One region of the Caballeronia sp. NCF2 genome, then DNA from elsewhere that is predicted to be linked to it. Evidence: riboswitches for the same ligand, from Rfam matches in the RefSeq annotation. Region 1 holds a riboswitch; the other holds the start of a gene.

Region 1 (15,110 bases):
CGCGGGCTCGTCTGCGATAGCGATCAGATCGTCGTCGTGAACGGCACGCAGCAGGCGCTCGATCTTTGCGCGCGCCTGCTGCTCGATCCCGGCGACGCCTTCGCATTCGAAGATCCCGGCTATCTGATCGCGCGGCATTGCTTCGAGGCATCGGGCGGCGTGGCGCTGCCGGTGCCCGTCGACGAACACGGTCTCGATACGCGCCGCCTTCCCGCCGATGGACGCGCGCGGCTCGCCTACGTGACGCCATCGCACCAGTTTCCGCTGGGCGGCGTGCTGCCGATCGGCCGCCGTCTCGAATTGCTCGAATGGGCGCAACGGCACGACGCGTGGATCATCGAAGACGATTACGACGGCGAGTTCCGATACGGCCAGCGCCCGATCGACGCCTTGCAATCGATCGATACGAATGGCCGCGTGATCTACATCGGCACGTTTTCGAAGGCGCTTTCGCCGCATCTGCGGCTCGGCTACATGATCCTGCCGCACGATCTCGTGCCGGCGTTCCGTCAGGCGAAGCGGCTCGCGGATCGTCATTCGGCCGTCATCGATCAGCGCGTGCTCGCGGCGCTAATCGAAAGCGGCGCGTATGAGCGTCACGTGCGGCGCGTGCGGCGCGAATACGAACGGCGGCGCGCGGCCTTGCTCGACGCCATCGCCGATCTTCTTCCGAAGCGCGCGCACGCGACGGGCACGGCTGCCGGATTGCACGTCACGCTGTGGCTGCCCTTCATCGACGCGGCGCACGAAGCCGCGCTCGTCGCCGCCGCGCATGCGAAGGGCGTGGGCGTCTATCCGGTGTCGCCGCTTCATGTCGCGCCGTGCGGCGGCACGTCGAACCGGACGGCCGGGCTCATCCTCGGCTATGCGAGCGTGCCGGTCGAGCAGATCCGCAAAGGCATCGAAATCCTCGCCGATGTGATCGCGCATTTTCGAACGTAAGCACTGCCTTCGAGACGCGTCATCGTGAGCGTCATGCCGAATGCGCTTCTGCCCGATTCGAAACGCCCGCGTCGATCGCGACGGGCACGCGCCGCGCGAGCGCGCACATCAACTCGTAGCCGATCGTGCCGGACGGTTCGGCCACTTCATCGACCCGGACGCGTTCGCCCCATAGTTCCACCGGCGATCCGATGCCCGCAGCCGGACACGGCGTGAGATCGACGGTGAGCATGTCCATCGACACGCGTCCGACGATGCGCGTACGCACGCCATCGACGATGACGGGCGTGCCCGTCGGCGCGTGACGCGGATAGCCGTCCGCGTAGCCGCATGCGACCACGCCGATCTTCATCGCGCGATCCGCGGTGAAAGTGCGGCCATAGCCGATCGTCTCGCCCGCCGCGAGCGTCTGCACGCCGATGATGCGGCTCTCGAGCGTCATCGCCGCGCGCAACGGGAAATGCTCGATGTGGCGCGCGCAGCCCGTCGGCGAGGCGCCGTAGAGGATCGTGCCCGGCCGCACCCAGTCGCGATGCGCGCGCGGATGCCACAGCACCGCCGCCGAATTCGACAGCGAGCGCGTGCCGGGAAGATCGCGCGTGGCCGCTTCGAATTCGTCTATCTGCCAGTCGATCGCGCCTTCGTCGGCGTTCGCGAAGTGACTCATCAGGCCGATCGAGCCGATCGCCGCGATATCCGACGCCCTTTTCCAAGCCTCGACGAATTCGCCCGGCCGATAGCCGAGCCGGTTCATGCCCGAGTTCATCTTCAACTGTATGTCGATGCGCTCGTTCGGCCGCGCCGCCTTCAGCAACGCAAGCTGCTCGTCGCAATGCACCGTGACCGTGAGCCGGTGACGATCCGCCGTTTCGACATCCGCGGGCTCGAAAACGCCTTCGAGCAAAAGAATCGGCTTTTTCCAGCCGAGCTCGCGCACGCGCACGGCTTCATCGAGATCGAGCAGCGCGATGCCGTCGGCTTCAGCGAGCGCCGGATAAATGCGCTCGATGCCGTGACCATAAGCATTCGCCTTGATGACGGACCACACGCGCGACGACGGCGCCGTGCGTTTGACAAGTTGAAGATTCTGTCGGATGGCGTCGAGATGGATGCGCGCGGAAATCGGACGTGGCATGACGTGCTGGATTTGTGGTTGAAGGCAGTGGAATGATGAATCGTATCGACCTAATGGCAGTCGTCGTTATTTTATTTGCGCCGATTTTTGGTGGAAACGCCTGCCGCCATCGATGGCTTTCGCGGTGCGATTCGCGGTATCTTGTCGCTCATGTCGCGCCGCCAAGGAGCCGCCATGAACGACGCCCGTCGCCTCGCCTGCCTGCGCATCGTGCTCGCCGTCGTCGGGCTGATCGCGCTCTTCGCCTTCTATCCGCTCATGCTGCTCTGGCCTTCTGGATGGGCGTGGGATGCCGGCCACGAAGGCCATTCGGAATACGCGATGATGATCGTCGGCATCTACGCGACGCTCGGCGTTTTCCTGCTGATCGCATCGCGCGAGCCGATGAGGCATCTGAGCCTCATCTGGTTCACGGTGTGGTCGAGCGTCGTGCACGGCGCGATCATGGCCGTGCAGTCGTTCGGCGGCGCGGGGCGCCACCTCGGTCATCTGGCGGGTGACGTGCCCGCGCTTTTCATCGTCGCCGCCGTGCTCGCGATTCTCACGCCGCGCGGCGGCAAGGCGCGCATCCTCAGCCGAGATGGCCGAGATGTTCGGCCAGAATGACGCTGCCGACGCCGATCAGAATCAGCCCGCCGACGATTTCCGCCCGCTTGCCGATCGTCGCGCCGACGAGCCGGCCGACCATCACGCCGATCGTCACCATCAGCATCGTCGCGAAACCGATGGTCGCGGCCGTCGAGAAGATATCGACATCGATGAACGCGAGGCCCGCGCCGACCGCCATCGCGTCGATGCTGGTCGCGAAACCAGTGAGCGCCAACACCCAGAACGAATGCGAATTGGGCTTTTCCGCTTCGTGGCTCACGCTGCTGAAACCTTCGCGGATCATGCGCGCGCCGAGCAGGAAGAGCAGGCCGAACGCGATCCAGTGATCCCACGCGGTGACATACTGCGCGGCCGCCCTGCCGAGCGCCCAGCCGACGAGCGGCGTCAGGGCTTCGATCACGCCAAAGATCACGCCGGTCTTCAACGCTTCCGCGATGCGCGGCTTGTGCAGGGTCGCGCCCTTGCCGACGGCTGCGGCGAACGCGTCGGTGGACATGGCGAAGGCTAGAAAAATTGTGGAGGCGAGATTCATCGAGTAGCGCTCTGGTCGGGCAAGATGGAACGACAGAACGCGCGCCCGACCGGTCGCGAATTCTGTCGATGGTCTTGCCAACCTTTGATGGCTGCTCATGCCACGGCCTGAACGACCGAGCGTGTTGACATGAGCGCTTTCCCTGTGCAGGAAAGCCGGCTACTCCCCAGCGAAGAACCGAGAGCTTAACATGACTTCGCGACCGTTCCACGGCGTTTCGGCTGGTTGCGGCGCGCTCGCGGCGTCACGCCCGGCGCCGCGTTCGCGCGCCGATCCTATTTCGACAACAGCCCGAACACGGCGACGCCGTTCTTCGTGCCGACATACACCTTGCCGTTCGCGATCATCGGCGTGATGAACTTGTTGCCCGCACCGAACTGGTCGCGCGTGCCGGCGTCGTTGCTGCTGTAGAGCTGGCGCGCGAGATTGGCCGCGTCGTAGGCGCGCAGCGCGCCTGTCGCGCCGTTCTCCGCCGCCCACAGAATGCCGTTCGTCGTGCCGTTCGCGGAAATGCTCGGCGTCGCGCCGGGGAAGCCGAACGCATTCGACGTCTGACTCGTCGACGTCGCCGAAAGCAACGCGTTGCTGACCGCGAACGCCCGAATGCTGTCGCCGACCGCGCCGAAATAGACCGTGTTGTTGAAATACGCGGGCGCGCCGAACATCGCCCCACGAATCTGGCCGACGAGTTCCTGATAGATGTGGTCCGCGTTCGAATCGAACTTGCCCATCGAGAAGCGGTTCACGACGTAGATCGTCGAGTTCTTGCCCGCGCCGATCGCCAGATGCCGGACCGTGCCGCCCGCATCGGTGAAGTCCGGCAGCACCATCGCGCCGCCGGAACCGAGATCTTCGTCCTCGTTCGACTCCTGCACCGTGTTCGACGGCTCGAAATAGTCCTGCACCCTGAGCGGCGACGTTTCCAGCCGCAAAAAACCGTTGCCGAAGTTGCCGTTGATCGGCATCTCCTGCGCGTTTTGCGTCGGATCGAAGGTGCCGTTGGCGTCGAGGAAAAAGATCGCCTGGCCGTCCGATGCGAGGCCCGCGCCGCTCATCCAGATCGAGCCCATCTGGCCGTTCGGCGTGAGGTTCAGCACGCTCGCCTGTTGCAGGGTCGCGGCGTCGTAGCCCATGACCCAGCCGGTGTACGGCATGAAGTCGCAATGCGAAGTCCACGCCGTGTAGACGACGCCGTTCAGCAGCAGCAACGCCGCGCGCTCGGCGTACTGGCCGGGATCGAACGTCAGCGTGCCGTTCTGGCTGCCCGCGCCGTTGCCCGGATACGTCGCCCGGATTTCGGTGGGGCCGTTGAAGAGCTCGGCGCCCGTCGCGACATCGAGCGCGTGAATGCGCTGGTGATACGCGCCCGACGCATCCTTCGACATGCCGACGACATACATCGCGCCATTCGGGCCGCGCGTCCGGTCGATGACCGGCGTCGCCGTGACACCGATGGTCGGCGTGATCTGATGACAGTTGTGGTCGTCGCTCGGCGACTCGCCGCTGCCGAGCGTCGAGACTTTCCACAGCACCGCGCCGCTGTCGGCGTCGAAAGCGTAGACGCTGGCGTTTTCCGTCGCGACGTAGAGCACGTTGCGCGTGCCGCCCGCGATCGGTACGCCCGCCAGAAAGAGCGGCTGCGCGTCGACGGCGCCATCGACGGAAAAGAGCGCGAGCTTGCCGAAAGTACGCTGATTGACGTTCGCCGGCGTGAGGACGGTTTCCGCGAGTTGCTGTCCGGTGCGCGCGATGTCGTTGTGCCAGGTGACGACATCTTTCGACACCGCAGCCAGAGGCGCCGATGCCCCCGCCGGGCTCGATGCCCCCGACGGGTCCGATGCCGCCGCCGGCGCGCCGCCGCTCGCCGCAGACGAAGTGGCGCTATCGCCGGAACCGCCACTGCACGCAACGACGATCGCCGCGATGAGCACAACGGCGCCGATCGCCGCGATACGAGCCGGAAAGTGCGTCTTCATCTGGATGCTCCTTCAGAGCGTTTCGCCTTTGCGTACGGTCAATTCCCCGAAAGATATTTGTTGCAATGCGTCATAATGTGCTAACCTAGGGTTATTACCTAGTTCGTTACCCCTAGTACGGAGTTCATCATGGGAATCATCGCTGCCACGCCGATCGCCCTCGTTTCCTTCATCGTCGCCGCCGTCCGCAATGCGCTGAGCGCGCGCGCCAAGGTCAGCGCGCTCATGGCCGAGGCTTATCGCCGGACGTAACGTGCAGGCGCGGGAGAAAATTCCCGCGCTTTTTTTCGCATTCACTGCAACGTATAGGCGATCACATAGTCGCCCGCCTTCGTGCCGAGCGAGCCATGACCGCCCGCCGTCACGAGCACATATTGCTTGCCGCTTGCATCGGCGTAGCTCATCGGCGTGGCCTGACCGCCCGCCGGCAGACGCGCCTCCCACAGCTTCTTGCCGTCGCGCACGTCGTAGGCGCGCACGTATTGATCGAGCGTGCCCGTCAGGAACGCGACGCCGCCCGCCGTCACGATCGTCCCGCCGAGGCTCGGCACGCCGAGCGGCATCGGAATCGGCAGCGGCGCGCTGTCGACGATGGTGCCGTTCTTGTGCATCCACGCAATCTTCTGCGTGCGCAGATCGACGCCCGCGATGTAGCCCCACGGCGGCGCCTGGCACGGAATCCCGAGCGGTGAAAGAAACGCGCTGATCTCAAAGCCGAACGGCGTACCGCGCGCGAGCTTGATGCCGCTCGTTTCGCTGCCTTTCTTCTCGCCGTTGTCCTCGGGAATCTTGTCACGCGGAATCAGCTTCGACGTGAACGCCATGTAGTCCGGATTCGCGATCAGAATCTGCCGCACCGGATCGACGGAAATCCCGCCCCAGTCGAATACGCCGAAGTTACCCGGAAACACGAGCGATCCCTGCTCCGACGGCGGCGTGTACGGCCCGTCGTAGCGCAGGCTCCTGAACTTGATGCGGCACCAAAGCTGATCGAACGGCGTCGTGCCCCACATGTCCGCTTCCGTCACGCGCGGCGGGTTGAAGTTGAGCGCGGAAACGGCCTGCGTCGGCGCGGTGTGATCGCCTTTCGCCGCGCCGCCCGGCACGGCGACTTCGCTGATCGGCACGATCGGCTGGCCGGTTTCGCGATTCAGCACGTAGATGCTGCCCTGCTTCGTCGATGCGATCAGCGCCGGCTGCGTGCCCTGCGCCGTCTGCAGATCGACGAGCGTCGGCTGCCCGCCCACATCCATATCCCACAGATCGTGATGCGTGAACTGATAGTTCCAGCGCAGCTTGCCCGTCGCGGCATCGAGCGCGACGACGCCCGCGCCGAACTTCTCGGCCTGTGGCGTGCGCTCGCCGCCCCACTGATCGGGCGTCTGGTTGCCCATCGGCAGAAAAATCATGCCGCGCTTTTCGTCGACGCTGAACATCGACCACATGTTCGGCGAATTGCGCACATAAGTGCCGCCCGCCGCGATCGGTTCGGTGGCGTCCGGATTGCCTGGATCCCAGTTCCAGACGAGATGGCCGTCATTGACGTCGAACGCGCGGATCACGCCCGACGGCTCGTTGTTCGATTCGTTGTCGGTCACATGACCGCCGACGATCACGAGATTGCGGAACACCGCCGGCGGCGAGGTCGAGTAATAGCCGCCCGGCGTGAACGGCCCGATATTCGCGCGCAAATCGATTGCACCGTTCTTTCCGAAGCTCGCGCACGGCTTGCCGGTGTCCGCGTCGAGCGCGATCAGGCGGGCGTCGGCGGTCGGAAGGAACAGGCGATGCGGACATTCGGCCTGCGCCGTGGTTTGCGCGGGCGTCTGCACGGGCGCGGAGGCTTCCGTGGGGGCGGATGCGTCGGCAGGCGCGGAGGCCGCATCGGCTTCGGCGGGCGCGCTGGCTTCGGGCGCGGCGGCAGCGGGCATCGGATGCATCGACGCATCGTAATAAGCGACGCCCCGGCAAGTCATGTGCTCCCAATGCTTGAACCCGATCGGACTCCGAATCCGCGGATCGAAACGCCACTTTTCCTTGCCGCTCGCGGCATCGAGCGCGATCGCCTTGCTATGCGGCGTGCACAGGAAAATCGTGTCGCCGACCTTGAGCGGCGTGTTCTCGTCGGTGGTTTCGGTCGGATCGTCGGGGCCGGGCATGTCGCCGGTGCGATACGTCCACGCCACCTTTAGCCGATGCGCGTTATCCGGCGTGATCCGGGCGAGCGGCGCGTAACGCTGCGCGAGCGGCGAGCCGCCATAGTCGACCCAGTCGCCCGCCGCGCGGCCGGTCGCGGCGTTGGCATCGGGCTGATTGGCGTCGGCGGCGACGTTCACGTCGATGCGCCCCGGCCGGTCGTGCGGATGATTGAACCAGGTGCCGACGCCGAGCAGCAGCGTGAGGATGATCGCGGCGGCGAGGGGCGTGCGCGCGGCGCGCGATGTCGAAGGCGGCCCGAACAACGCGCCGCGATGCACGAAGGGAATCAGCAGCCAGATCGCGAGCAGCAGCCAGATCCACAGGCGCGGCATGAGTTGCCAGAAATCGAAACGCACTTCGACGACGGCCCAGATCGTCGAGGCGAACAGGAACAGCGCGAAAAGCAGCAATGCGGAGCGCCGCCGGATCAACAACAAGAGCCCGGTCAGCACGATGGCCGCACCCGCGATCACGTAGTACCACGATCCTTTGAGTGCAACGAGATACGCTCCGCCCGCCGCCAGCAACACGCCGATGACGATAAACACAATGGCCGTAAAGAACGTGAGCGGACTGAGTCTGCCGTTGCCAGCCATGCTGAATCCTCCGTGACGATGAAAGGCGGAACACGGCCGTCGCGCGGTCGTGGTTCGGACGCTGTCGCGTGGAGGAACGGAGCAATCGCTGTGCCGTTCGGCGGGGAACGGGCGCGTGCAAGGCGTGCTTACGGATGACTTGCCGAATGAAGCTTAGATCACAGCGCCCGCGGCCAGAGCCCGCCGTGCGCGCTCGCGGGCATGACGCCTGCGACGAACGCCGCCTTCAGATCGGCGCGTTCGGAGAAACGCGGCGCATCGAACCACGCGAGGAAATCGTCGCGCCAGACGCCCCAGGCGTTTTCGTCGAAATCGAAGTCTTCGTCGAGGCGGCCGTTGTCGCGCAAATAGGCGCCGACCACTTGCGTGCCGTTCCAGTACGCGACGGCGACATCGCTGAGATCGGCCGTCACGCCGCGCGGCAGATCGCGCAGCATCATCGCGACGTGCGCCTTGAACGATTTGAATTCGGTCGGTCTCATCGCCTGCTCCGCTTCAAAAAAGTGCGTGAAAAAACTGCGTGCGCGTGCCCGTTCATTTGAACACGCCCTTGTTCAAGTCTTTTTCGAACGCGGCGGTCCATTGCGTGCCGTGTCCGATGCGATATTCGCGTTCCTTCAACGTGGAACGTCGCGTAATGGTGACGACGCCCTGCAACGGATAAACATCGTCCACGACATCGGACGCGCCGCCTTCGTGCACCAGAAAATCGCTCTCGTCGAGCCGATGGCGCGCGAGAATCGCGAGGAAGTCCGCTCTTTCGACCGGCGCGATCACAGTCATGTCGCCCTCCATGATCGAATGCTGCTTCCATTCAAAGTAGCACACGCGCGGAGGAACGTCGGCGCGTATCTTGCGAGGAGCGCGGGACGGCGCACGCGCTTTTTCCGGGAGTCGATAGCCGATGAATCGCAAAACGATGTTTCTATGCGCAGCGGCGCTGGCCGTCTGCACGCACGCACGCGCCGACGACGCCGTCTGCGGCACGCTCGAAAGCGCCACGAACGGGCAGGACGGCATAATCGCGCTGCGCGAAGGGGAAAGCGTGAATTTCTGGCGGGGCGGCGCCGTGCGGCACGGCGCGCTGCATGTGTACAAGGACGGCGAGGTGTATCGCGTGTACTGGCAGCCGGAAGGAAGCGGCGATGTCTACGTGCTCGCGAACGAAGGCACGAGTGCCGTGCGGCTCATTCTGACGCCGCCGCGCGGCACGAAAGTCGATACGGGACCGGGCAGCCTTCCGCCGCAGAAAGTGCTGTCCTGTCCCGCGATGTAGCGATTTACTTCGCCGCCAGCACCTTGCCGATGGCATCGGCGACGATCTGCACGTTGCTGTCGTTCAGGCCCGCGACGCACATGCGGCCCGAGCGCAGGATGTACACGCCGAATTCCTCCTTGAGCCGGTCGGCCTGATCCGCGACCAGACCCGTGTACGTGAACATGCCGCGCTGCTTGATATACCGCGTGAGCATCTCGCCGCGAACGTGATCCTTCAATCCGTCGTGGATCGCCTGACGCATGCGCGCGATGCGCTGGCACATCGACGCGAGTTCCTTTTCCCACGACTGTTTAAGTTCGGGCGTGTTCAGCACATGCGTGACGATCTTCGCGCCGTGCGTCGGCGGATTGCTGTAGTTCGCGCGCACGGCGCTCGTCAGCTGGCCGAGCACGCGATCGGCTTCGGCGGCATCGTCGCAAATGACGTGCAGGCCGCCGCAGCGCTCGCCGTACAGCGAGAAATTCTTCGAGAACGAATTGGCGATGAACGCCGGCACGCCACGGCGCGCGAGTTCGCGCACGGCGAACGCGTCGTCGTCGAGACCGGAACCGAAGCCCTGATACGCCATATCGACGAACGGCAGCAGATCGCGCTTTTGCAGCACGTCGATGATGTTCACCCATTGCGCCTGATCGAGATCGACGCCCGTCGGGTTATGGCAGCACGCGTGCAGCAGCACGACGCTCTTCGCGGGCAGCTTGTCGATGGCGTCGAGCATCGCATCGAAGCGCAGTCCGCCGGTGGCTTCGTCGTAATACGGATACGTGTTCACTTCGAAACCCGCGCGCTCGAAGATGAAACGATGGTTCTCCCACGTCGGATCGCTCACCCACACTTGCGACTTCGGAAAGTAGCGCTTGATGAAATCCGCGCCGACCTTCAGCGCGCCCGATCCGCCGAGCGTCTGCACGCTCGCGATGCGGCCATCGGCGCGCGCCGGGCTGTCGTTGCCGAACACGAGCGCCTGCACGGCGTCGCGATAATGCGCGAAACCGGCCATCGGCAAATACGGTTTCGGGCCGAGGTCTTTCAGGATCGACAGTTCCGCCTCGCGCACGGCCTGCATCACGGGCAGACGGCCTTCGTCGTCAAAGTAAATGCCGATGCTCAGGTTGACCTTATTGGTGCGCGGATCTTTCTGGAAGTTTTCGTTCAGCGACAGGATCGGGTCGCCGGGGTAAGCATCGATATGTTCGAACATGGTGACTTATAGGACGAGAGAGGACGAGAGATCAGCAAGCGCGGCCGCGTCAGTCTCCGCGCGCGGCCCGAGTTTTGAGATAGTAGCCGATTCCGAGAACGGCCAGCCAGACCGGAATCAGGTACACGGACAGGCGCAGATCCGGAATCTCGTACATCACCCAGACGATGCCCGCGAGAAACGCGAGCACGACGTAGTTCGTGAACGGATGCAGAAAGCTCGGAAACGAGGTCGCTTCGGCGTTCGCGCGCTTCTGCCGGCGGAACATGAGATGGATGATGCTGATCATCGCCCAGTTGATGACGAGCGCCGACACCGCGAGTCCCATCAAGAGGCCGAACGCGCGCCCCGGAATCACATAGTTGATGACGACGCACGCCGCCGTCACCAGCGCCGACACCGCCAGCGCCGCGAGCGGAATGCCGCGTCCGCTCACGTTGAGCAGCGCGCGCGGCGCGTTGCCTTGCTGCGCGAGGCCGTACAGCATGCGGCTGTTCGCATAGACGCCGCTGTTGTACACGGAGAGCGCGGCCGTCAGCACGATCACGTTGAGCACGTTCGCGACGACCGTGCTGTTCATCTCGCGGAAAATCAGCACGAACGGACTGCCGCCGGTCGCGACCTTGTCCCACGGATAAAGCGACAGCAGCACGCCGAGCGCGCCGACATAAAAAATCAGGATGCGATAGATGACCTGATTGGTCGCGCGCGGAATGCTGCGCGACGGGTCTTCCGCTTCCGCCGCCGTAATGCCGACGAGCTCCAGCCCGCCGAACGAGAACATGATGACGGCCATCGACATGACGAGCCCGTGCACGCCGTTCGGAAAGAAGCCGCCGAGCCGCCAAAGATTCGCGACGCTCGCTTCCGGCCCCGCCTTGCCCGACGCGAGCAACCAGCCGCCGAACAGGATCATGCCGACGATCGCCGCCACTTTGACGATCGCGAACCAGAACTCCGTCTCGCCGTAGGACTTCACGCTCGTCAGATTGATCGCGTTGACGATCACGAAGCACGCGAGCGCCGATATCCACATCGGCAATCCCGGCCACCAGTACTGCATGTAGATGCCCACGGCCGACAGCTCCGCCATGCTCACCAGAATGTAAATGGCCCAGTAGTTCCAGCCGGAGATGAAACCGGCGGCGTGGCCCCAGTATTTATCGGCGAAATGGCTGAAGGAACCGGCAACCGGCTCGTCGACGATCATCTCGCCGAGCTGACGCATGATGAAGAACGCCATCAGCCCGGCGATCGCGTAGCCGAGCAGCACGGATGGCCCGGCGAGCTTGATCGTCTGCGCGACGCCGAGAAAAAGCCCGGTGCCGATCGCGCCGCCGAGCGCGATCAACTGGATGTGGCGACTCTTGAGTCCGCGTTTGAGTGTGTGCGGCGAGGGTGTTTCGTTCGTCGTGGGTGAAGCCATGTCGATGTCTGTTGCACTGCAAAAATTACTGCGTTCATGGATCGAACGATCGCGCGTATCGTTTGATCCGACCTTTTAGTCTGCTTTTTGGTAAGAAACTGTTGTTTTTTCGTGCGGATGACCCCACAAGCCGCTGCAAAAAAGGCCGATTATCAGCGGACGGATCTGCGATTTTACCGCCCGGCGGCCGCAAAGCCTTGATGGGCGGGCGTATAGCAGCCGTGCTCCGAATCGCGGAAACGGACATCAAACGAATTGAGGCCGGAATCAGGGCTTGTTCGGAGGATTACTCGAGGCGTCGCGGCGTGAGAATCGCATCATCCACTCACGACGGGGGTCGCCATGTATCGGACGATGGAAGGAAACGCCAGGCCGCATCGAACGGCGCAGCGTTTCGGCGAAGGATCGCAGGACAGCGCGGCGACACAAGCGGAATTGCTGAGCGCGCTGCAGTCGGTGTCGGACAACATCATGCGTCTCGCCGGGAAGCTGCACGGCGATCCGAACGCCACCGACGACGATGCAGAGACCATTACCGAGCAGCATGCGTTCGCGCAAGAGCTGATCGGACGTTTGCTGGCGCTGCCCGCGTCGCAAACGTAACGGACCAACAGGGCCAACAGAAGGCGGGCAGCGGTGACGGCAAAGCCGCCCGCGCTCGGAGCATCGGGGAGAAGGATATGAGCTACTTGACGATCATCGCGGTGGTCTGGGCTGTTTGCGCGGTGGGTGCGGTGTTGTTCATCCGCGGCGCGGCGCAACGCAATCACGAACCGCTGCGCAAGCAGAGCGAACGCGAGCCGGTCGCGCCCGCGTCGAAGGATTTCAGTCGCCCGGCCTGACCCGATGACACGGCGAAGCGCCCACACGCTTCGCCGTGAAGGCATCGGCCTTATTTGATCGCGGCGACTGCTGCGCGCAAGCCCAGCAAGTAGCTATCGACGCCGAAACCGGAAATTTGCCCTCGCGCAATTTCCGCGAACACCGATTTGTGGCGGAACTCCTCCCGCGCGTGCACGTGCGACATGTGCACTTCGATGATCGGCGCCTTCAGGATCGCGAGCGCATCGCGGATCGCGTAGCTGTAGTGCGTCCACGCACCCGCGTTGATGACGATCGCATCGACGTTTTCTTCGAACGCGCGATGAATGCGCGAGCACATCTCACCTTCGATATTCGTCTGGTAGCACTCCACCTCGACGCCGAGTTCCTTGCCGAGCGCGGCCATCTGCTCGTCGATTTGCGCGAGCGTCGCCGTGCCGTACTGCTTCGGGTCGCGCTTGCCGAACATGTTGAGGTTGACGCCGTGCAGCGTCAGGATCGTTGCCATGTGATTTCCTTGAACTGGAAGGGGAATTGAAAAGATTCAGGCGGTCTCGACGATCCTGCCGCTCGTGGCGGCAAGAACGATGGCCTCGGTGATCCGCAGATTCTGCAGTCCGTCGCGCGCGCTGACAATAGGTTCGGCTTCCCCGCGCGCCACGCGCCCGAAATGTTCCATCTGATGCGCGAGCGGATCGTCGCGCTGCATCGCCACGACGTCTTCGTCGAACGGCTTCCACCATGATCGATCTTCGGCCTTCGCGTAGGACTTGAGACGCATCGTCGGCACGGAAAGCGAGCCGAACGTGCCCGCGATCACGTAGCAGTCTTCGTCGGGATACGTGGAATACGCCTTGTTCTCCTGCGACGTCTGCTCCCAGCTTCGCGGGCACGCGGCGGTGTCGGACAGCATGAACGTGCCGAGCGCGCCGCTCGCGAAACGCAGATTGATCGCGACCGTATCTTCGACGGGAAAGCCGCGCGTCGCGTGCGATGCGAACGCCTGCACCGCGACGATATCGCCGCACAGCATCCGCAAGTTGTGCACCTCGTGGATCATGTTGAGCAGGATCGGCCCGCCCCCCGGCTCGCGCCGCCACGGCGCGCTGGCGTAATACTCGTCGGGCTTGAAGAACACCGCGCTGCCCATCACCGCGACGAGCTTGCCGAGCCGCCCTTCGTCGATGACCTGCTTCGCGCGCGCCATGATCGGGCTGTGCGCGCGATGATGGCCGATCAGCACTTTCGCGCCGGAACGCTCCACTTCATCGACGAGCATCTGCGCTTCCTCGACCGTCGGCGCGATCGGCTTCTCCAGCAGGATCGGCACGCCCGCCGCGATGCACACGCGCGCATGTTCGACGTGCAATTGATTCGGCGTCGCGAGCACGATGCCGTCCGGGCGATCCTTCGCGAGCAGTTCGTCGAGCGTTTTGTAGAGCGGCACGCCCGCCTTCTGCGCGATGTCGACGGCGGCGGGCGCCGGATCGACGATGGCCGAGAGCGTGCACGTCGTGCTCGCCTGCGCGACGCCCACGTGCGCCTGACCGATATAGCCCGCGCCCGCCACCGCGATACGCGTCTTGCCTGAGTCTGTATTCACTTCGATTTCACCGTGTTGAAAAAGCGCGAGTTCACCCCGGCGGCGCTGTCGCGCGCCGCCTGAGCAAGGAAAGAGGACATGAGCTTCAGGAAGTGCGCGCGTTCGCGACCGATTCCGCGCGCAGGCGGTCGTACTCGGACTTCTCGACCGGCCGCGCGTCCGGCTCGCCGAGCTGGTTGAGCGGAATCCGGTACGTCTCCCGCGCGCTCCACGCGGCGATCGCCGAGATGATCGTGACGGCGAGCGTGATTGAACCGATCATGACCGGAATGTTCGTCGATCCGGGCGGCGCGACGCTCGCGAACAGCGCGGGCAACAGCGCCGTGATGGTCGTGCCGATGTTCTGCGAGATCGCCATCGCGGAGACGCGCGTGCGCGTCGGGAAGAGTTCGGGATAGAAGCTCGGGAAGATCGCGTTGTAGCCCTGATAGACGATGCCCCACATCAAGAGCGACGCGACGATCGCCATGCCGACGTTGTGAATGCTGATCGCGTAGAGATACAGATACGACAGCAGCCCCGAGGCGATCGCCCCGACGATGATCGGCGGCCTGCGCCCGATCTTGTCGGAGAGATTGCCGACGATCGGAATCACGATGACGGCGAGAATATTGCCGACGACCGGAATCCACAGATACACGCTCTTGTGAAAGCCGATGCCGTACGCCGCCTGCACCGCATACGCCGCGCCGAAGATCGTCGCGACCACGGGAATCACGTTCATCAGCGCCATGCAGACGACGCGGATCATGTCGGGCAGGTTGTACTTGAAGGCGTCGACGATTGGCGA
Region 2 (15,110 bases), on a different contig from region 1:
GTGCCGTCGATTCCGCCGGAATATCGGCGTATCCGCGATGGCGATGTCATGCGTATCGGCGCGCGCAATTGGGAAGTGGTGTCGGGCTACGGCCATTCGCCGGAGCACAGCGCGCTTTTCTGCGCCGCCGACAAGTTGCTCATTTCCGGCGACATGGTGTTGCCGCGCATTTCGACAAACGTGTCGGTGTTCGCGGTCGAGCCGGAAGGCAATCCGCTTGCGCTGTATCTGGAATCGCTCGGCCGCTACGAAACCATGCCCGCCGATACGCTCGCGCTGCCCTCACACGGCAAGCCGTTTCGCGGCGTGCAAACGCGCATCGGGCAATTGCGCGAGCATCATCGCGCGCGGCTGGCGGAAGTGCGCGACGCGTGCGCTCAAAAGCCATGCAGCGCCGCAGACATCGTCCCGCTCATGTTCAAGCGCAAGCTCGATATCCATCAGATGACGTTCGCGCTCGGCGAAGCGCTCGCGCATCTGAATCTGCTTTGGCTCGATGGCACGCTGAAACGTCAGACCGGCGCTGACGGCGTGATCCGCTTCACGCCGGCCTGACTTCGCTTACTGCACGGAAACAGCGCCGAAATTCACGCGCCCGAACGGACTCACGTTATAGCCGCTGACGTTCGCGCGCGTGAGCGCCGCCGCCGTCGGATAGACGAGCGGAATCCACAGCGCCTGATCGTGGATGATCTTCTGCGCATCGACATACGACTTCGTGCGTTTGGCGACATCGGCGGTCGACTTGCCATCGGCGATGAGCTTGTCCAGTTGCGGATCGCAATAGCGCGCGAAGTTGATGCCCGACTTCACCGCGTTGCAACTGAAAAGCGGCGACATGTAGTTGTCCGGGTCGCCGTTGTCGCCCGCCCAGCCCATGAACAGCATGTCGTGCTGACCCTGCTTCGCCTGCTTGATGAGTTCGCCCCATTCGATCACTTTCACCTGCGCCTTCACGCCGATTTTCGCGAGATCGGCTTGCAGCAATTCCGCGCCCGCCTTCGGATTCGGATTGAGCACGCTGCCGTTCGGGCGTACCCAGATCGTCGTGTCGAAACCGTTCGGAAAGCCCGCATCGGCGAGCAGCTTCTTCGCATCGGCGGATGAATATTTGTACGCCTCGATGCTCTTGTCGTAACTCCACGTATTCGGCGGATACGGATTCACCGCTTGCGTCGCCGTGTTGTCGAACACGGTCTTCATGTAGGTCGTGCGATCGAAGGCCATGTTGATCGCCTGACGCACCTTCGGATTGTCGAGCGGCTTCTTCTGCGTGTTGAGCGCGACGAACGCCGTCATGAATGCGGGCGCTTCGCTCACCTTCAGCGACTTGTCCTTCTTCGCGTCGATGACGTCCTGCGGCTTCGGCGACAGCGCGATCTGGCATTCGCCCGCCTTGATCTTCTGCGCGCGCACGGCGGCGTCGGGCGTGATCGCGTAGATCAGCCGGTCGATCTTCGGTTTCGCGCCCCAGTACGACGGATTCACGTCGTAGCGGATGACCGAATCTTTCGTGTAGCTCTTCAGCACGAACGGGCCGGTGCCGATCGGCTTGCTGTTCAGATCGACCTGCTGGTTCGCCTTCAGCAGCTTGTCCGCATATTCGGCCGAATAGATCGATGCGAAGCCCATCGTGAGGATCGGCACGAAGGTCGCGTTCGGCTCGTTGAGCTCGAACTTCACGGTATGGTCATCGACTTTCGATACGGCCTTGATGAGCTTCACGAGGCCCATCGACTGCGCGTGCGGAAAGCCGCTCGCGCCAGCGATCTTGTGCCACGGATTGTCGTCCGAGAGCATGCGCGAGAACGTGAACACGACGTCGTCGGCATTGAGCGGACGCGTCGGCTTGAAGTAATCGGTCGTCTGAAACTGAACGTTCGGGCGCAGATGGAATGTGTACGTGAGCCCGTCGCTCGTCACGTCCCACTTTTCCGCGAGCGAGGGCACGACCTTCTTCGCGGCTTCGTCGTAGGAGACGAGCGTATTGAAGATGACATCCGCCGATGCGTTGGTCGTTACGAGCGAATTGAATTGCACGACATCGAAGCCGTCCGGGCTCGATTCGGTGCAGACGGTGAGCGGCTTGGACATCGCGAGCATCGGCGCGGCGAGCATGGCCATCGCGGCGGCCGCGGCGAAGAGTTTCAGACGCATGAGATCTCCCGTGATCTTCATTTTTGTTCGTGGATGAGCTTGAGCACGCGCAGCAAGCGACGCGCCCGGCGCGGCCAGATTAGCGGATGCATCCGTCGACGACAACGATCCGATCGGCATACGCTTATTCCGCGGGTTGCCGAAACGGGGCGCATCGGGCTAAACTTGCGCCTTCTTTGGGGAGTAGCCTTCCTTCGCGAGCGAAGGAGAACGCGTCAACATCCTCGGCCCTGCTGCCGTGGCGCGTTCGACCGGAACGGTTTGGCGAGACCATCGATGCGCTATGTCGTTCCTGGCCGGACGGCGCGTGGCGCATCGTGGTTCGCTCGACGTCCGGCCGTGGAATCATCGTGTCCCCACAACTACAACATCCCCGTTTCCCGCGCACGCTCGCGCACCCGTCGCATGTTTCGATGCGAGGTGCCGCATGACGATGCTCTTTCTCGAACTCGCGCTGATGCTCGCGATCATCCTGGTCGCGGCGGAGCTATTCACGAATGCGCTCGAACATCTCGGCGAACGGCTCGGCATTTCCGAAGGCGTGACCGGATCGCTGTTCGCGGCGGTCGGCACGGCATTGCCCGAGACGACGGTGCCGATCATCGCGCTGCTCGGCGGCACGACGAGCCGTGCGGTCAACGAAGAGATCGGCGTCGGCGCGATTCTCGGCGCGCCGCTTATGCTCGCGACGCTTTCGACGTGTCTGATGACGTTCGCGATCCTCAAGTCGCGCGGCATGAGCGGGCGCATCGTGCCGGAGCGCAGCGGCTTCGTGCGCGATCTGAACTTCTTTCTGGTCGCGTTTCTCATCGCGTGCGCCGCGATGTTCGTGCCGCATCACGCGTGGCAAGTGCGCGCGTTGTTCGCGGTCGGGCTCGTCGCGCTCTATATCGTTTATGTGATTTCGACGTTCAAGGCTTCGGCGAAGCTCGTCGAGGGCGGACACGGAACGGAAGCGCCCGAGGCCTTGTTCGCTTCGCGTCTCGGTTTGAAAACGTCGCTCGGCACGATCATGCTGCAGTTTTTCTTCGGCATCGTGCTGCTCGTCGGCGGCGCGAAGGGCTTCATTCACGGCGTCGAGGGCGTGTCGCATGCGCTGGGAATTTCGGCGCTGCTGCTGTCGCTCATCATCATTCCGATCGCGACGGAACTGCCCGAGAAAGTGAACAGCATTCTGTGGGCGCGCCGAGGAAAGGACACGCTCGCGTTCGGCAACATCACCGGCGCGATGGTGTTTCAAGGGACGTTGCTGCCGGCCATCGGCATCATGCTGACGCCGTGGGAGCCGCGTATCGAAGTGCTGACGGGCGTGCTCATCACGCTCGCGGCGGCGGCGTGGCTGCGCTTCAATGCGAAGGAGAACGGCGTCGTGCTGTGGGCGCTGCTCGGCAACGGCGTGCTGTACGCGGCCTATCTCGCGTTGACGCTCGGGCGCTGACAAAGCTGCGGCACAAAGAAGAATGCCCGCGCGAGGCGGGCATCGAAGAGCGAAGCAGCGCGCCGAGAAAACCGGCACGTCGTTCTTGTTGTTCTTATAGGGGTTATCGGCAGGTGCGCCGATAACTTTAGTGCCGTCCGTCAATTAATCGACGATGTAAATCGCGCGCCGATAAAACTCGCCGATGTGCTGTTCCAGCGCATACGGCGCGAGCGCGTCGGCGAAGAGGCGCAGTTCGGCTTGTCCGTGCTGGCCGTTCAGCGCTTCGATGACGTCCTTGCCGAGATCGGCATAGGCGATCGGCGCGTCGGTCGTCTTCTTCGCGTACGCGAGATCGCGAATGCGCCAGCCGGCGTCCGTCAGCAGCTTCGACACATACGCGAGACGCTCCGCATCGGTCGCGCCCGGCTGCAGCGGATGCGTCTTGTCGCCCCACAGATTGCAGCCGAGCTGGAACACGAGCGAGCGCGACGCCTGACGCAGCTTCTTCAGATAAGCGACCGCATACGCCGGAAAGTCGTGCGCGCCGGTCACATATTCGCGGTCGAAATCCGCGCCCGCGTGATGCAGCACATTCAGATGCAAAAGCACGTCGATGTCCGACAGCTTGTCGAGGCCATCGAAGGGCAGCGCTTCGTGATGCACGTCGACATTGCCGATCGAGAAGGCGTCGCCGAGTTCGCGCAGGAACCTCGCGTGTTCGGCGTTCGCTTCGATCGCCGTCACGCGCGCATCGGGATGCGCATGCGCGATCGTGTACGTGAAGAAGCCCGTATTCGCGCCGAAGTCGGCCCAGCGCTCGCCGGCTTGCGGCGCGCGATGCGCGAGAATCCAGTCGAGGCGGTTGCGGTCGCCGCGCCATTGGCTCTGAATGGTCTCCTGATAACCGAGCGTACTCGCGACGAAGTCGGGGATCGTCTGATACCCCGAGTGCTTGGAGACTTCTCCGTAGAGTTGAGCGAGCCGCTCCTTGACTGCGGTGGCGCCAGAGGTCATTTCCATAGTTCCTTGTAAAAGATTCGCCAGCTGTCGCTTGCGAGATAGACGTCGCCGGCCAGGGCGCGCAACGCAGCGCCCGCGAGACGCGCTTCGCTGCCATAGCGATGCACGGTCGTCCGGCGCCGGCGCCATGTGTTCACGATGCCGCCCGTCCACAGATACGTGGCGTGGCGTGCGCGCGAAAGGCGCCGGCCTTGATAAGCGGTTGCATCTTCCGTCGCCCAGTCGCCCACGAAAGCTTCGACGATGCCGCAGTCGTGGTTCAGGCACAGGTCGAGCGGTCCCCACGGACGGGGATTCATTTCGATGAAGTACGCGCCGTCGTCCCCGACGATGCATTCGATCATCGCGAAGCCGAAATAGCCGCATTGCGAAAGCGCCTGCCGCAGCTTCACGCCGATATCGCTCGCATGAAAATCGGCGGTGCGCGCGAGCACGATCGACTTGCCGCCGGGCTGCTGCGCGAGGTTTTCCTGCGACGAGCAGAAGACTTCGCCGGTGCGCGCGAAATAGGCGAGCAGATAAAAGCTGCGTCCCGTCACGAAGTGCTGAAAGAAATAGTGCGACGGATCTTCGCTCGCCTTGAAAGCGGCGAGGTCCGCGTCGCTTTTCACGAGCACCGGATAAAGCACGCGCTTGCCGTCGACGTTGCATTTCGGCTTGGCGACGAAAGGCACCACGGCATCGTCGATGCCCGCGTATTCGGGCGGCGGCGCGATGCCTTCGCGCGCGAAGAACTCGGTGGCGCTCGCCTTGTTCGTGAGCTTCGCGTACAGCGACGGATCGACGAGCGGCACATGCACGCCGTCGATGGATTCCAGCGCTTCCTTGTGATTCAGCAGGAAGGTGTTGAAGAATTCGGAGATCGGCACGAGCGTCACGCGGCGCGCGCCGAACTTCGCCTTCGCCTGCGCGATATAACCGGCGAGCAGCGGGACCGAGAGCGTGTCGTTTTCGCGCACGGCGACCACGAGATCGCGATACGCGCTCGACAGAACCGGATCGGCGGCCGAACGCGCGATCACCGCCGCCTGTTGCCCGAGCTTGCCGATCGCGCGCAGCAGCGCGACGACGGCGCGATCGTTGGTGCCGCTGAAGAGAAGAAACACGTGCATGGGTCGATCCTGCGTGCGCCGGGCTGCTGGGCCTTAGACGTTGGCCGCGCGGATCACGTCCACGACGCGCTCGACGTCGCGGTCCGCGAGCGCCGGATAGATCGGCAGGCACAGCACCTTGCGCGATGCTTCCTGCGCGTTCGGCAGTCGGCTCGGCTGCGCGGAGGGCAGGCCGCGATACATCGGGAAATCCGAAATCAGCGGATAAAAATAGCGGCGGCCGAAAATCTCGTGATCGCGCAGACGCTGATACAGCTCGTCGCGCGTCAGCTTGTAGTCGCTTTGCACGAGCACCGGGAAATACGAGTGGTTCGTCGCGCCGCCCGCGAGACCGGGCAGTGGCACGATGCCGTCGACGTCGGCGAGCAGGGTGCGATACAGCGCGTCGATCTCCTGACGGCGCGCGAGCGCGCGATCGATGTGCTGAAGCTGCAACAGGCCGAATGCCGCATTGATTTCGCTCATCTTGCCGTTGATGCCGGCCGCGACCACGGTCGTCTCGTTGACGAAGCCGAAGTTCTTCAGATGGTCGATGCGCTGCTTCACCTTCGCGTCCGGGCAGACGATCGCGCCGCCCTCGAACGTGTTGAAGACTTTCGTCGCGTGGAAGCTCAGCACCGACAGGTCGCCGTGCGTGAGGATGCTGCCCGCCTCGTTGCGCACGCCGAACGCGTGCGCGGCGTCGTAGATCACCTTCAAGTTGTAGTTGTCGGCGATCGCCTGGATCGCTTCGACGTCGCACGGCTGGCCGTAGCAGTGCACCGGCATGATCGCGGTGGTCTGCGGCGTGATGGCGGCTTCGATCTGACGCGGATCCAGATTCAGCGTGACCGGGTCCACGTCGACGAACACCGGCTTGATGCCGTTCCACAGCAGCGAATGCGCGGTCGCGACGAACGAATACGGCGTGGTGATCACTTCGCCCGTGATGCGCAGCGCCTGCAGCGCGGTGACGAGACCCATCGTGCCGTTCGAGAACAGCGCGAGGTGCTGCACGCCGAGGTATTCGCACAGCGCCTGTTCGAGCTGCTGATGAAACGGGCCGCCGTTGGTCAGCGTCTTGTTTTCCCAGATCTTCTCGAGATACGGAACGAATTCGTCGAGCGGCGGCAGATGCGGCTGCGTGACGAAGATACGCTCGTCGATGGCGGGCTGCTCGCGAAAGAGAGGAATGGCGCTCATGATCAACCTTGCGTGGTGGCTGCTGAATTCGCTGCGGCGGGCGCGGCGGCGAGGAGTTCGGTATCGAAAGATTCGGCGGGCAGGCCGGCGCACCAGCGCTGCCACATGTGACGAAGCGCGTGGCTCATGCTCGCGGCGATCACGTCCGGACGGAAGCGCGCCGATTCCGAGCAGCGCTCGCGCATGCCGGTGCGCAGGGCCGCGAGCGCATTCAGATCGCTTGCGTACGCGACGCCCTTCGCGACGAATTCATCCGCGTCGCGTGCGATGAACGATTCGAGTCCGACCTGGCTCATCAACGTGCCGCCCGCGCGGCCGGGCATCGTGTCGCCGAGCAGCGTCAGCGTCGGCACGCCCATCCAGAGCGCGTGCAGCGTCGTCGTGCCGCCCGCATACGGGAAGGTGTCGAGACACAGATCGACCTGATGATGCTGCTGCAGATACACCGACACGTTCGAGCGCTTGAGCAGCGAAAGCCGGTCCGCGGCGATGCCTTCTTCGGCGAACCACTTGCCCAGTTCGGCGACGGCGCTGTCGTCGGGCATCGCGCCCATCAGCATCTTCGAATCCGGCACGGCGTGCAGCACGCGCGCCCACAGCGCGATCACTTCGCGGCGCAGCTTCGACACGCGGTTGAAGCTGCCGAACGTGACGTAGCCCTTGTGGAGCGCGGGCAGCAGATTGACCGGCGGCGAATTCGCATCGGGCAGGAACGGCGCCGCCGCCGGCAGGTACGCGATCTTTTCGACGAACTGGTCGTCGATCGGCGAGAAATGCGGCGTGCGGTTCGCGAAGTAATAGTCGATGGCGCTGACGCCGGTCGTCTGCGGATAGCCGATCCACGACGCCTGGACCGGCGCGGGCTTGCGTGCGAAGGCGCGCAGGCGGTTGCGGCCGGTATGGCCCGACAGGTCGATCAGGATATCGATGCCGTCGGCGCGCACTTTCTCGACGAACGCATCGTCCGGCAAGCCCGAGACGACGTTCCAGCGTGGCGCGTGGCCGCGCAGGCGCTGCGTCGTCGAATCCTCGCGCGCATGGGTGCTGTAGACGTGAATCTCGATGCCCGGATCCTTCGCGAGCAATGCGAGCACGGGTTCCAGAAACGATGCGACGGCGTGGCGGAACAAGTCGCCGGACACGAGACCGACGCGCAGCGTCTTGTGCGGATCCTTCGCGTTCTCGTGCGCGCGCCACAGGCGGCGCGCCGGATCGCCGTGACGGCGGTCGAATTCGCGATGTTCGTCGAAGAGCGCGACGGGCGTCAGATCGGTACGGTGCGTGAGGCAGAACAGCAGATTGCTGTGCGAAATGAAGTCGATCGGGTTGCACTCGAGCGCCTTGCGGAAGGTGCCTTCGGCGCGCGCGATCTGACCGTCGTCCATCAGCACGACGCCGAGCGCGCCGTGCATGTCGCCGTTTTTCGGCGCGAGCTCGATCGCCCGTTCGCAGGCTTCGATGGCTTCGGCGTGACGGCGCATCGCCGACAGCGACACGCCGAGCACGCGATGCGCTTCCGCGTGATTCGGGTCGCGCGCGATCACCAGACGGCACTGCCGCTCGGCGCCGACGTTGTCGCCATGAACCTGCAGCGCGCTCGCGAACAGCATGCGCGAATGCTGGTCCGCGGGCTCCAGCTCGACCGTGCGGCCGAGCGGCTCGATGGCTTCGACGAAGCGGCCGTGCGAGTACAGCGCCAGGCCGAGCGAACGCTGCGCGCCGACGTGATGCGGATAACGTTCGACGAGCACGCGCGCCAGCTTGATCGCTTCCTCGTGGCGGCCCTTGTTGTAGAGCGACGCGAACTGGTTCAGGTCCTGCGGCGTGGGATTGCCGCGCTTGCCGGCGGTCGATTGCGACGCGTCGTCCGCGCTGCCATCGACGGTCTTCGGCGCGAGGCGCGCGAGCTGCGAGGCCTCGGCGAGCACGGCCGCCGCGTAGCCATTCGGGTGCGACAGGCGCTCGATCAGGCCGTCCATCGCCGGACCGCGCGCGCCGCGCTGCTGCGCCATTTCAACCGCGAACCAGGCAGCCTGCGTCTGATTGGTGCGCGCGAGCGCGTCGATGTACGAGACCCAGTACTGGCCGTTGTCCGGACGCAGGCCGAGCACGGATTCGAACAGCGGCACCGCGTCGTCCGGACGTTGCGTCTGGATAAAGAGAACCGCGAGGTTGTACAGCACGTCCGCGTGATCCGGCTTGTGATCGAGAATCGCGCGATAGAGCGCTTCGGCGTCGGCATGATTTCCGGCGTGATGATTCTCCAGCGCCGACTGCATGACGGTCGCGATGTCCTGCTCGAACTGTTGCTCCGGCGTCAGCGTCGTGGCGTCCGGAACCTGTAGGGAAATGCTCATGATCTTCGGCGTGCTCCTTGCGATTGAACTGATTATCCAAGCGAGGCCGCCAAACCGAAGCGCGGAGATGAGCGGGAAAGCCGCCGTAATTCGGGGGATCGCCAGCGGGCGAAAAAATGCCCGCGTGAAGCGGGCATCGGGGGAAAACTGAAGCGAAAGCGCGGTGTTTCTAGAACCGCGCGCCTTGCTGGTAGCGGTTGACGGCGTTCACGCGCTTCATCGCCGCGTGATATTCGGCGGCGAGACCGGTGCGGGTCGCGCTCGCGTCCGCGAGCACGGCAGCGTCGATACCCTGGATTTCGCGGATTTTCGCGAGCGCCTGCGGGCTCTGCTCGCGCGTCAGCGCCTGCAAAAGCGGCGTGCGCGCGGCATCGAGCTCCGCTGCGCGCGGCCAGTCCGCGAGCGTGGCCGCCGTTTCCATGTCTTTCGTCAGTGCGAACAGTTGTTCGACGAGAGCGTCCTGGTTCATCGTGCCGGTTCTCCGCTTTTAGGACTTGTTGGTCGCCATCGCGCCCGCGCTGTTCGTGCCGCCGAAGAGCGCCGTCAGATATTGCGTGTTCTGGTTCATGCTCGCCATCAGCGTATTGAGCGCCGTGAACTGCGCGTTGTAGTCCGACGTGAGCTGCGCGGCGTAGTTGGTCAGCGTCGTCTGCTGCGTCGAGATGTTGGCGAGATCCTTGTTGATCGAATCCGTCTCGGACGTGAGCAGGCCGCCCGTGCTGAGATAGCTCGAAATCTTGTCGGTCAGCTGCGCCCCGACGCCGTTGATCGCGTTGAAAAGCTGCGACACGCCGGTTGCGTTGTTCGTCAGCGCGTCGGTGAGCTTGTCGCTGTCGATGGTCAGCGTGCCGGCCGGCTGCTCCGCGGTCGCATCGAGCGACGAAACCTGGCTGATGCCGAGCGACGCCAGCGAGATCGAGCCGCTGCCCTTGCCGACCGCGCTGCCGATGATCGCCGAAAGCTGATTCTTGATCGTGTTGACCGCCGAGTTGCCGAGCAGCACGCCGCCCTGCGAGCCCGCGGACGCGCTGCTGTTGAACGACGTATAAGAGTTGATCGTCGAGACGACCGTGTTGTAGAGGCTGACGAAGTTCGAAATCGCGCTCGAAATCGACGACGTGTCCTGCGAGATCGTGACCGTCTGCGTGCTCGCCGGGGTCGTCACCGCCGCCGCCGTCAGGTTCAGCGTCACGCCCTTGATCGCGCTCGTGACCGTGTTGCTCGAACTCGTGCCCGCGACGCCGCCGACCTTGTACATCGCGTCCTGCGCGGTCGCGCTTTGCGACCAGCCGTTGGTGACGGAATCGTCGGAAATCGTGGACGCCGCGCCGTTTGCGCCGGCCGTCGACGAGACCCCGAGCTTGTTCAGGTCGCTGCCGCTGGCCGCGCCGGTGATCGTGGTCGAGATGACGTTCGACGCGCCCGTCGTCGTGGAGTTGAGCACCAGATGCTGGCCGTCCGTGCCGGTCACGATCGTCGCGCTCACGCCCGGATTGCCGGACGCGTTGTTGATCGCGGCGGCGATGCCCGAAAGCGTGTTGTTGCTGCTCGTGATGTTGAGCGACATCGACTTGGAGCCGACGCTGATCTGCATCGTGCCGGTGCCGAGCTTTTCGTCCGTCGCGAAGCCGGTCGACGTCAGCGATTGCGCCTTCGCTATCTGCGAGACCGTCACGTCGTAGCTGCCCGCCACGGCGCCGGCGGCGCCCGATGCGGTGATGCCGGTGCCCGTCACGTTGGTCGTGAAGGTCGACATCAGCGAGCCGTCGGTCAGGCTCGTCATCGTGGTTTGCAGCGTCGAGAGCGCCGACGACAGCGTGCCGATCGCCGAGAGCTTCGTGTTGTCGTTCGATTGCGCGGCGGCGAGCGATGCGCTCTGGCCGGCCGTTTTCGCGTTGACCATCGCGGTAACGAGCGCGTTGACGTCCATCGACGAGTTGCCCGTCGCGCCGCTGATGATGGATTGCGCTGCTTCGGCAAGCGCCGCGTTCGCGGACGCCTGGGTCTGCGCGGCGGTCGCCGCCGTGGTGGCCGTACTGATCGTGGACATCGGGTAACTCCGTGTATCGCGCTGTCGCCTGATTGCGCGTGATCGCAGTCAACTGCTCGTTGCGGGAAACAAACTCTTGCGTGTGCGCTCGTGAACGCGGGCGCACACGCAAGAGATCGAAACGTGGTTTCGTCGCCGGGACGGCCCGACGCCGGATCTTCGGGATGAAGATCCGGCGTCGGGTGCTACCTTGGCGTACCGCTTAGCCGAGGAGCTTCAGAACTTGCTGCGGCAGGGAGTTCGCTTGCGCGAGCACCGAGATACCAGCCTGTTGCAGCACTTGAGCCTTGCTGAGGTTCGCCGTTTCCTGCGCGAAGTTCGCGTCGGTGATCTGCGACTGAGCCGACGACAGGTCGGTCGATTCGGCTTGCTGCGACGAAGCGATTGCGCTCAGACGGTTCTGGGCTGCACCCAGCGTTGCCTGCACGTTGTTCAGCGTCTGCAGTGCGTTGTCGATCGAGACCAGCGCGACGTTGGCGCCCGTCGTGGTGCTGATGTCGAGGTTCGCGACCGTGTCCGGCTTGTTGATCTTGTTGATCGACGCGTTGAGGGTGGTGATCGCGGAGCTCACGGATGCGCCCATCGAACCGGCAATGCTCGTGCTGAACGTCAGCGTGTTTTCGTGCGGTGCTGCAGCCGTGCCCGTGCCTGCGGTGCCCGAGCCGAAGATGGCCGTGACGGCCGTCGAGCTCAGCGCGACGTTGTTCTGGTCGGTGAACGAGAAGCCGCCCTTGCCGTCCGACAGCACGTTGATCGAGGTGATCGTCGCGCCGGAAGAGGCGTAGGCGCCGCTCGACGACAGCGACAGGTTCGAGAACGTGCCGAGCGTGTTGCCCTTCTGCACCATGCCGCCGCCGAGCGAGTTCGCGCCCATGTCTTGGCTCAGGTCCAGATTGATCGTCTGACCGACGTTCGCGCCGACCTGGAAGCTCAGGCTGCCAGCCGAACCGTCAAGAATGTTGCGGCCGTTGTACGTCGTTTGCGAAGCGATACGGTTCACTTCGGCGATCTGCTGCGAAACTTCCTTCTGCAACGAAGCCTGGTCGCTCGACGAGAGCGAGCCGCTAGCGGCTTGCACGGCCAGCGTACGGATACGCTGCAGGCTGGAGGTCATCGACGAAAGCGCGCTCGAAGCCGTCTGGGCAATCGACACACCGTCGTTCGCATTCGAAACGCCCTGGTTCAGGCCGTTGATCTGCGTTTGCATCCGGTTCGAGATCGCGAGACCTGCTGCGTCGTCAGCAGCGCTGTTGATGCGCTTGCCCGACGAGAGGCGGGTGATCGCCGAAGACAGCGCGCTTTGCGTGCCGTTGAGGTTCTGCTGTGCAACCAGCGAGTTGATGTTGCTGTTGATACCGATCATTTTGTTCTCTCCTGGGAGACTGTATCTGGCTTTGGCTAAAGCACCGAGTAAGTTGCCTGGCGGTCCTGCGCTCGGTGATAGCCGGCCGCCTACTTGTGGTTATCGGGCCCCTCGAAAAAAACTTAAGGCCCGCGCAAACGATTTGTGTAACGAATTCTGTTGCGAGGCCGCGAAGCCTTGCCCGGCAAGGCGCCGATTTCGCGCGTATGCTTTTTGGTCCCTCTAGACGCATTCGGAGCGCACATGCAGACACGCAATATCGGCACATCGGAACTGAAAGTTGCGCCGCTCGTCTTCGGCGGCAACGTGTTCGGCTGGACTGCCAACGAGCGCACGTCGTTCTCGATCCTCGACGCGTTCGTCGACCACGGCCTGAATTTCATCGATACGGCCGACGTCTATTCCGCCTGGGTCGACGGGCATCAGGGCGGCGAATCGGAGACGATCATCGGCAAGTGGTTCAGGGAAAGCGGCAAGCGCCACCAGGTCGTGCTCGCGACGAAAGTCGGCAAGCTGTCCACGCGCGCCGGGCTCTCGGCGGCGAACATCGCGGCGGCCGTCGACGATTCGCTGCGGCGTCTCAAGACCGATTACATCGACGTCTATTTCTCCCATTACGACGACGAAACCACGCCGCTCGACGAAACCCTCGACGCGTATCAGACGCTCATCAAGGCGGGGAAGGTGCGGGTGATCGGCGCGTCGAACTACACGGGCGAGCGGCTAGAAGAGGCGTTGAAAGTCGCGAAGGATTCGGGCTTGCCGGCGTATCAGATTCTGCAACCCGAATACAACCTCTACGACCGCGGGGGCTACGAGACCGGTCTCGAACCGGTGGCAGAACAGCACAAGATCGCCGTCGTGCCGTATTACGCGCTCGCGAGCGGCTTTCTGTCGGGCAAATATCGGTCGAAGGCGGACACGCAGCACAAGGCGCGCGGCTCGCGCGTCGAAAAGTATCTGACGCCGCGCGGCCTCGAGATTCTCGACGCGCTCGACGAAGTCGCGAAACGCAACGACACGGCGCCCGCGACGGTCGCGCTCGCGTGGATGATCGCGCGCCCGAGCGTGACGGCGCCGATCGCCAGCGCCACGTCGGTCGCGCAACTGGAGAGCTTGGCCGCCGCGACGCGCCTGCAACTCGCAGCCGACGATATCCATCTGCTCGACGAAGCCAGCGCGTGGCAGAAATAGTTCTGTTGCATCAATGAGTTGGCCGGCGCGCGGGAGTTGGCAATGGCGCGGTGTTCTGGTAACATCGCGCCCGAATCGAGAAATGTGCCCGATTTCCTGCCTTCGCCGCTGAAAATGACAACGTCAACCAACAGCGGCGAACGGCTCTGAAACGCGCCTTCGTGTGGTTCTTTCGAAAGCGCCTGCCGCTTCCGCGGCTGAATCTCAACGCTCTCTTTTCCGGCCTCCGTGGCCGCTTTGCTCGTGTCCGTCGCGCCGTTCTCACGTCCGGCGGACGATCGGAGTGCCGGGGCGCGGCAACTCGCAGTCGTCGCGCGCTTGAAAATACGTTTAGCAAACCAGGATTTACATGACCACTATCGTCCTCAAAGAAAACGAGCCGTTCGATGTCGCGATTCGGCGTTTCCGCCGCACCATCGAGCGCAATGGCCTGATCGCCGAACTGCGCGAGCGCCAGTCGTACGAAAAGCCGACCACCGAGCGCAAGCGCAAGAAGGCCGCCGCTGTCGCGCGCCTGCGCAAGCGCCTGCGCAGCCAGATGCTGCCGAAGAAGATGCACTAAGCGTCTTGTTCGGGCGAGGGTTTTCGGATCCTCGCGCCGAACGGCAAAACGGCGGTGCGACCCGTAAGGGCGCACCGCCGTTTTCGTTTCTATTGCCTTTTTTAGCGAGGGCGTTCAGACGAACGCGTGACGCCTGCCAAGCGCCGCGAGCAACGCCGGCCACTCTTCGATTTCGGCGTAGTCGTGAACTTCCTCCAGCTCGATCAGCAGATCGATGATGTTCGGATCGTAGGCATTCACGTTCGATGCGTAGAGCGCCCGCAGCAGACCGCCGTCCCGCGCATGCCGATAGTAGGAAATGCCGACGCCTTCCAGCTCCGGCTCGTACACATCGTCGCGCACGAGCGACCCGATCGCGCACTTGCGGCCTTCCGGACTGCGAAGCCTGCACGAACCGTTGTCGTCTTCCGAGACCGCGCGCTGCGTCAGCAAGTGCTCGCTGACGCGCTCGTAAATGTCCTTCGGGCTCAACATCGTAATAGGGCTCAACATCACAGCACCTGCAATATCACGCGGCCGTTTTAAGAAGTTCGGCTGACAACCCGAACTGACGCGCGATCGACGTCAAACGCTCGCGCCATTCCCATTTGCCGAAGACGTCATGCACGTTCTGCAGGCACGACAGCAGCTCGACGGTGTTGGGATCGAACACGTTGATGCGCGAACGGAGCAGCGCCCGCTTCAGCGCCACGA

The links. Region 1 has a riboswitch for manganese ahead of mntP (manganese efflux pump MntP). Riboswitches for the same ligand answer to the same signal wherever they lie in the genome.
Region 2: another riboswitch for manganese. It lies ahead of NCS02_RS01065 (sodium:calcium antiporter); the one in region 1 lies ahead of mntP (manganese efflux pump MntP).

The regions. Positions count from the first base shown of each region.
Region 1 covers NZ_JALQDN010000064.1:165,578-180,687, reverse strand. The annotation lists gene pdxR (MocR-like pyridoxine biosynthesis transcription factor PdxR) at 1-942, shown strand, start outside; gene alr (alanine racemase) at 974-2,077, opposite strand; gene NCS02_RS23925 (DUF6632 domain-containing protein) at 2,252-2,683, shown strand; gene mntP (manganese efflux pump MntP) at 2,649-3,218, opposite strand; yybP-ykoY riboswitch at 3,227-3,393, opposite strand; gene NCS02_RS23915 (outer membrane protein assembly factor BamB family protein) at 3,494-5,194, opposite strand; gene NCS02_RS36340 (hypothetical protein) at 5,324-5,446, shown strand; gene NCS02_RS23910 (glucose/quinate/shikimate family membrane-bound PQQ-dependent dehydrogenase) at 5,488-7,989, opposite strand; gene NCS02_RS23905 (hypothetical protein) at 8,148-8,471, opposite strand; gene NCS02_RS23900 (hypothetical protein) at 8,524-8,772, opposite strand; gene NCS02_RS23895 (hypothetical protein) at 8,894-9,265, shown strand; gene NCS02_RS23890 (amino acid aminotransferase) at 9,270-10,469, opposite strand; gene NCS02_RS23885 (amino acid permease) at 10,519-11,895, opposite strand; gene NCS02_RS23880 (hypothetical protein) at 12,238-12,498, shown strand; gene NCS02_RS23875 (hypothetical protein) at 12,585-12,737, shown strand; gene aroQ (type II 3-dehydroquinate dehydratase) at 12,788-13,225, opposite strand; gene NCS02_RS23865 (Gfo/Idh/MocA family protein) at 13,262-14,320, opposite strand; gene NCS02_RS23860 (MFS transporter) at 14,406-15,110, opposite strand, start outside.
Region 2 covers NZ_JALQDN010000001.1:223,645-238,754, forward strand. The annotation lists gene NCS02_RS01055 (MBL fold metallo-hydrolase) at 1-555, shown strand, start outside; gene NCS02_RS01060 (ABC transporter substrate-binding protein) at 562-2,157, opposite strand; yybP-ykoY riboswitch at 2,321-2,496, shown strand; gene NCS02_RS01065 (sodium:calcium antiporter) at 2,585-3,595, shown strand; gene NCS02_RS01070 (class I SAM-dependent methyltransferase) at 3,740-4,591, opposite strand; gene NCS02_RS01075 (ATP-grasp domain-containing protein) at 4,588-5,709, opposite strand; gene vioA (dTDP-4-amino-4,6-dideoxy-D-glucose aminotransferase VioA) at 5,743-6,891, opposite strand; gene NCS02_RS01085 (tetratricopeptide repeat protein) at 6,894-9,248, opposite strand; gene NCS02_RS01090 (flagellar protein FliT) at 9,418-9,717, opposite strand; gene fliD (flagellar filament capping protein FliD) at 9,736-11,298, opposite strand; gene NCS02_RS01100 (flagellin) at 11,501-12,661, opposite strand; gene NCS02_RS01105 (aldo/keto reductase) at 12,905-13,855, shown strand; gene rpsU (30S ribosomal protein S21) at 14,205-14,417, shown strand; gene NCS02_RS01115 (hypothetical protein) at 14,532-14,909, opposite strand; gene NCS02_RS01120 (hypothetical protein) at 14,926-15,110, opposite strand, start outside.